2 regions of the Bradyrhizobium sp. SZCCHNR1017 genome follow, and region 2 is predicted to be linked to the other one. Evidence: riboswitches for the same ligand, from Rfam matches in the RefSeq annotation. Region 2 holds a riboswitch; the other holds the start of a gene.
The links. A riboswitch is a leader RNA that binds a small molecule or an ion and turns the genes downstream of it on or off. The one in region 2 is predicted to bind cobalamin.

Region 1: it holds a riboswitch for cobalamin, as region 2 does, so the genes downstream of both, QW863_RS34210 (HupE/UreJ family protein) here and QW863_RS25925 (TonB-dependent receptor plug domain-containing protein) in region 2, are expected to answer to the same signal.

The regions. Positions count from the first base shown of each region.
Region 1 is NZ_JAUHIR010000025.1:36,727-40,129, forward strand. Features, by position in the region: gene cobW (cobalamin biosynthesis protein CobW) at 1-760, opposite strand, end outside; gene QW863_RS34205 (DUF1636 domain-containing protein) at 781-1,176, opposite strand; gene QW863_RS34210 (HupE/UreJ family protein) at 1,180-1,812, opposite strand; cobalamin riboswitch at 1,931-2,124, opposite strand; gene cobU (bifunctional adenosylcobinamide kinase/adenosylcobinamide-phosphate guanylyltransferase) at 2,159-2,695, shown strand; gene cobO (cob(I)yrinic acid a,c-diamide adenosyltransferase) at 2,712-3,320, shown strand; gene QW863_RS34225 (cobyric acid synthase) at 3,325-3,403, shown strand, end outside.
Region 2 is NZ_JAUHIR010000012.1:53,181-56,583, reverse strand. Features, by position in the region: gene QW863_RS25925 (TonB-dependent receptor plug domain-containing protein) at 1-1,309, opposite strand, end outside; cobalamin riboswitch at 1,405-1,623, opposite strand; gene QW863_RS25920 (DUF2336 domain-containing protein) at 1,895-3,007, opposite strand.

The sequences.
Region 1 (3,403 bases), on a different contig from region 2:
AATCGTCGTGATCGTGCTCGGCCTCGTTGTCGTGATGCGACGGCCGGGCCGCGAGATCGTCCTCCGCGGCGGCACCGAGTCCGAGCAGCACCGAAGCCGACAGCCTGCCGTGCTCCGTCGCGATCACCTTGACGGCACGCTGCACCTTGGCCGCGATCTCGGCGGCGACATCCTTGCGCTGCTCCTCGCTCATCAGGTCGCTCTTGTTCATCACGACGAGATCGGCGCACAACAGCTGGTCCTCGTAGACCTCCTCCAGCGGATTGTCGTGATCGAGCGACGCATCGGTGGCGCGCTGCGCGGCGAGCGCTTCGGGATCATCGGCGAAGCGTCCCGCGACCACCGCCGGACCATCGACGACCGCAACGACGCCGTCGACGGTGACGCGCGTCGCGATCTCGGGCCAGTTGAAGGCCTGCACCAGCGGCTTCGGCAGCGCCAGCCCCGAGGTCTCGATCACGATATGCTCAGGCGGCTCCTTCTGATCCAGCAGGCTCCTGAGCGCGGGGACGAAATCATCGGCAACGGTGCAGCACAGGCAGCCGTTCGACAGCTCGACGATGCGATCCTCCGGACAATCCGGCACGCCGCACCCCTTCAGGATGTCGCCGTCGATGCCGACATCGCCGAACTCGTTGACGATGATGGCGAGCCGGCGACCGTTCGCGGTCTCGATCAGGTTGCGCACCAGCGTGGTCTTGCCGGCGCCGAGGAAACCGGTGACGATGGTGCAAGGCGTCTTGGCGAACGACTTCGTCATGGCGATACGATCTCTCGTTTTCAGCGTGGCGCTGACAGCGCAGGCACGCGCGCGACGGTGTTCTTGCGAATGTATTCGGGACGCTCGCGCCAGGCCGGCAGGCCGGCGTCATGGCGCTGATGCAGTTGCGCAAATGTCAGCACATCCCGCGCATGCAGATCCGGATCGAGGGCGCCGAGCACATAGGTCCATTTGCCCGGCGCCGTCACCGCAACCGTGCACGCACGATTGCAGTTCGACAGACACTCGACACCGACAACGGTGACACCGGCGCGCTGCGCGGTCGGCAACGTCTCGATCGCGGCGAGCAAACGGGCTCCGGCCCGCGGCTGATCAGGCGGCGTAGGTTCCGTCCCCTGCGAACGGCAGGTGACGCAGACGAACAGCGTCGTCTCACCAGTCTCCGATGCGGTCATCAATCAGCCGATCACGCCAGCCGCGGTCGCCGCGGCGACCCCACCCACCAGCACGATGGCAGCGCCCGCGAGCCGCAGCGCCAGCGGCGCAGCCGTCTTGGCCTTCGCCGACAGCAGCCTGGTGCCGAGGAACGCGCCGGCGGCGATGATGGTCTGGATCACGAGCAGACCGACGAGATAGGCCCCGAGCGGGGTGTTCTCGGCCCCGACGATCGATTCGCCCAGCGCATATCCATGGACGAGGCCGGTCACGGCGAACAGGCCGGCGACGGGCAGCACACCGAAACGGCCACGCATCACCACCACCAGCCCAACCACGACGGTGGTCAGGCCGACCAGCAGCTCGGCAGCCGGGATGTTGGCCTTGGCCACATGAAGGCCGACGCCCGCGATCATCGCGGTGGTGAAGGCGAGCACCGGCGCGAAGCCGCGGCCCAGAAGCGCTGCAACGATGCCCGCGCCCACGATCGCCGCCAGATGGTCGATTCCGATGACAGGATGGCCGAGGCCGGACAGCATCCCCTGCGCAAACGTCTGCGGCAGTTTGCCACCCATCATGTGATGCGCGAAGGCGGGATCGGTGGCGAGCAGCATCAGGCTCGCGGCTGCAAAGGTCGTGGTACGGGTCAACTTCATGGCCGTCTCCGTCGCTTGCCGGCTCCCCAGAGGACCGGACGATGCGCTGCATCCGACGGCACCCCGCCCATCCCGGCGGGATCAGAACCAGCATCGCGACTCCCCGCGCGACGGGTCGGCCAACAGCAATGTCGACGGCAGGTCTCCTGGCTCTCGGGTCACCGCATGAAGCCACCTTCCCGGTTTCCCAGTGGTGTCTTGGCCTCACACTCGCCGATTACAGTTGCGGGGGCAGCCACGGCCTTGGGTCAAGAACCCGCACCGTGTTCCCTAAATCTCTCCTTTCGGAGAACCGTCATCTGTTAGATACGGGTCGCACCAAAGCCCGTCAATCGGAATCGTCCCCATGGTCCCCGCCCCGCCGCATCCCGCCCTGCCGCGCCTGACGCTGGTGCTCGGCGGTGCGCGCTCGGGCAAGAGCCGCCATGCCGAGGCCCTCGTCACCGCCCTTCCGCCGCCTTGGACCTATGTTGCGACCGCGCAGGCCTTCGACGCCGAAATGACCGACCGGATCGCCCAGCACAAGGCGCGCCGCGCCGAGGGATGGCAGACGCTGGAGACGGCGCATGATCTCGCGGGCCTCGTCCGGTCAAGTGGAGAATCGGGCGTACCGATGCTGATCGATTGCCTGACGCTCTGGCTCAGCAACGTGATGCTCGCCGACATGAACGTGGCGGCAAGATCAGCCGAGCTGATCGACGCGCTCAGGAACGCGCATGGCCCGATCGTGGCGGTGTCCAACGAAGTCGGACTGGGCATCGTGCCGGACAACGCGCTCGCGCGCGCCTTTCGCGACGCCCAGGGGCGACTGAACCAGGACATCGCGGCCTTAGCGGATCGCGTGATCCTGATGGCGGCGGGACTGCCGCTGACGTTGAAGTGACGAGGAGACAATGCCGATGACCGGAAGCGCCGACGATTCACGCCACAAGGCGAAGATGGAGAACCGCAAGGCGGTGCAGGATGCCGAGGTCGCCTCCAAAACCGTGGAGAAGGGCCTGCTGATCGTTCACACCGGCAAGGGCAAGGGAAAATCGACGGCGGCGTGGGGCCTGATGCTGCGCGCACTCGGCCGCGGCTTTCGCATCGGCGTCGTGCAGTTCGGCAAAGGCGCGTGGGAAACCGGCGAGCGCAAGGCGATCGAGAAGTTCGGCGATCAGGTGTCGTGGCACACGCTCGGGGAAGGCTTTACGTGGGAGACGCAGGATCGTGCGCGCGACGTCGCCGCGGCCGAGCGCGCCTGGGCGAAGGCTAAGGAGCTGATGGCGGATCCGTCGATCCGGCTGCTCGTCCTCGATGAGCTCAACATCGCGCTGCGCTACGATCACCTTGATATCGCAGACGTCGTCGCCACGCTCGCAGGGCGCCGTCCCGATCTGCACGTCGTCGTCACCGGGCGCAACGCCAAGCCGGAGCTGATCGAGGCCGCCGATCTCGTCACCGAGATGAACCTCGTGAAGCATCATTTCGCGGCCGGCGTGAGGGCGCAGGAAGGCATCGAGTACTGAGCTCATGAGCGCGCGGGCCATCATGTTCCAGGGCACCGGCTCCGACGTCGGCAAATCGCTGATCGTCGCGGGGCTCGCGCGCG
Region 2 (3,403 bases):
CCACGAACCAGCGCTTCACGAACTCGGTCTGCAGCTCGACGAAGCCGGCCTTGTTGCCATTCTCGGCCGAGAGGTCGGCGGTCTTCAGCCGCTCGGTCTGCTGCTCCGCGCCGACGACGAGATTGTTATGCGGCGCGAGCTCGGTCACCGCGTGCCAGTCATACTTGATGCGCTCGCCGGTCGCGACCGCTGCCACCGGATTGCCAGCCGTCAGGTCGGACGACCGGTCGTTCACATAGTTGACGCCGAAGTAGTTCCGGATGCGGCCGCCGAGCAGCGACCACACGGCTTCCTGGCGTGTCGCAAGCTGGTGGACGGCGTGGTTGCTCTGGGCCGCGTCGGGAAAGCTCGGAAAGCCGCTGTCGCCGGTGAACAGCAGCGTCGCGTCGGTGTATCGAACCACCGAGTTCAGCGTCCAGGCCTCGTTGAGGTCGACGCCCAGCTTGGCCGAGGCGGTGACGTTGTCGTAGGCATTGCCGATGGCCTTCTGCCCCGCAGGCAGCAGCTGCCACGGGGTCACCGGAACGTCGCCGGCGTGCAGATGCGCGACATTGATCGCGTAGTTGACATTGTTTTGTGAGCCGCTGACGCCGGCTGACTGGTTGAAGGTCTTGAACGAGCCGCTCTCGACCGAGGCGGTCGCGCGCGCCGGGCCCTCGCCCTTGCGCGTGATCACCGAGATCACCCCGCCGATCGCATCCGAGCCGTAGAGCCCGCTCTGCGGCCCGCGCAGCACCTCGAACTGCTGGATGTCGGCGGCGAGCAGATGCGCGAAATCGAACGCGCCATTGCCGTTGGTGACATCGCCGACGTCGATGCCGTCGATGAAGAGCTTGGTGTGATTGGCGTTGGTGCCGCGCATGAAGACGTTGGTCTGGCCGCCCGGGCCGCCGGCCTGCACCACGTTCAATCCGGGGATCGTGCTCAGGATGTCCGGCACGGTGCGGGCCTGCTGCGCGGCGATGTCCTTGTCGGTCACCACGGTGATCGCATTCGCGACGTGGGCCACTGGCGTGACGACGCCGGTCGGGCTGACGGCGACGGGGGTTCCGGCTGGCGCGGCCGGCTTTGCCGCCGGCACCTGCTGATGCGGGGCGTTGCCGGTTCTGCGGGGGATGGCTGGTTTTTGAGCGATCGGCTCGCGCGGCGGGTCGACCTCAACCGGGGGCAGAAGGTCGGGGGAGGCGGATTGCTGCGCTGCTGTGGGCGAGGGGCCGAGCAGGGCGAATGACGAGAGGACGCAGAACGACGACAGAAGGGCGCGACTGCGCCTGGCATAGGGAACGGGGGACACGAGGAACCTCGGCATGACGTCAGTGGCACGTCACCGCGAACGAGGTCTCATGCAGCCCTTTGCAGGCCTGCCTGAAAACGATGCCAATAACGCCCCGACCGGCATCCTCGCGTGTGACCACGGCTGACGGCAGGTCTCCTGGCTCGCGGGTCGTCACCTCCACGTCGCCTTCCCGGGACCGAGATTTCCCAGTGGCCTTTGACGCGAGATTCGCCGCTTACAGTTGCGGGGGCAGCTGCGGCCTTCAGTCACGTCCCTTGCGAGACGCATCCGGCACCGCATTCCCTTTTGAGCCCCGGTCGAGGGGCACCGTCGCGATCACCGTAGGAGTGCGGGCGCACCAAAGTCAATCCGGCGCCCGGCGATCTCCTGGCGATAACGCTGGCCGGTCGGCTTGGTGATGCCCGGCCGCCTGCGACAGCCATAGCCGTCGTCCCTGCGAACGCAGTGACCTATAGCCACCGGCGGTCGTGTGGCGAAGGACGACGATCAAGACATTTTCCGCCAATTCACATCACGCGGTATGGGTCCCTGCGTTCGCAGGGACGACAGCGGAGTGCGAGTCGTTGCTGATGAGGATTGCGTCTTGTGAGCACCCGCTCACTTCTCGACCTTGTTGTGCACCATCCAGAATCGCAGCGTGCGCTGGGCGGTGTCGAGCGACAGGCGGCCGTAGTCGCGTTCCGCGAGCTTGAGCGTGTCGCTGTCGATGGCGTGCTTGATCGGCCGGTGGGTCAGGATTTTCGCCACCACCGACCAGGCCAGCCCGGCGGCACGGCAGGGGATCAGCACGATGTCGGTGCGCGGGCCTTCGAGCACCTTGGCCATCATCTCGGTCGGGACGTTGTTGAGCAGGCCGAGTGCGGCGGAAACCTCGCCGAAGCGGCGGGTCTCGGCGAAGAAGGCGATGGCGGCATCGTTGAGCTCGTTCAGCCCCTTCATGCGCTTGACGGCCTCTTCGGCCAGCGTGAAGTCGCGCCCGACCAGGCCGCCGTCGCTGCGCGCAACGTCGGCGATCGCCTTGAGGATCTTCTTGATCTCCTGTTGCAACGCCGGCGGCGCCGAGGCCATCAGCCTGGCGCGCACGGCTTCGGTCGCGCGGCGCAGGAGGTCGCGCAGGTGCTTGGTGGGCAGGTCGACGCGCAGCCCGATGATCTCGGACAATTCGTCGTCGTCCTCGGCATGCGCCATCATCCCGGAATAGCCGGACTCGGAGAAGCGCGCGGTCTGGTTGTTGGCGAGCTTGCGGATCACCCGGCGCTCGCCGCGGTCGACGATGATGTCGGTCACCGCCTCGGTCAGATGCGGACGGCTGGAGATCGCCATCAGGTGATCCTGGCCCTTGGTCGCCGCGACCTCCACCAGCGTATGCTCGGTGAGCCGGCTCGAGTGCATCAGCACGTTCTCGGCCACCGAGATTTCGTCGTCGCGGGCGAGCTGCTGGATCAATTCGACGGGCGCGTAGTCGACCGGCGCGAGATGCTTGCTGAGCTCGGCCCGCGCGCGGGTCTCGACCCGCGAGACCAGCATGCACAGCACGTTGTCGAATACCTTGATCTGGTCCTCGCTGAGGCGTTCGCCGTCATGCAGGAACAGGTTGGTGACTTGGCGCAGCGTGTTGACGCGCTTCGCCGAGGTGCCGCTGCGGACGGCCTCTTCGAGTTCGGTGATGATGGAGTCTTCTGAAGGCGGAAGCTGTTCTGGCTGTGACACGATCGCGCTCGTTTGTCCCGGATTGCCGGAGCGACAGCAACGCGATTGTGATCCGCTGCAAGGCTTTCGGCCTGAGCAGTTTTCGGCACGGGCGATAACAATGCGTTAGGGGCCGAAGGCGTAGTACTCCGGAGAAACACGGATACGGAAAATTAAGGCGATACATATAGCGGGGATGACGGGCTGGAGCCCGGTCTTCCGGAGATTCGCCGGACGATCGATGCAATGAGGTGCGAAGACCTCCCCGCAGACGCGGCGACGACAGGCCAGCGAAGCGGAAAGGTTAATGATCCCATAAGGTCACAAACCTTCCTTCATCCAATTTGCTCGCTGCCCTCGATCTCACGTCAGCTGTCATCCTCCCAAGCCTTGAAACTTAAATCCCATTCTTGCCGC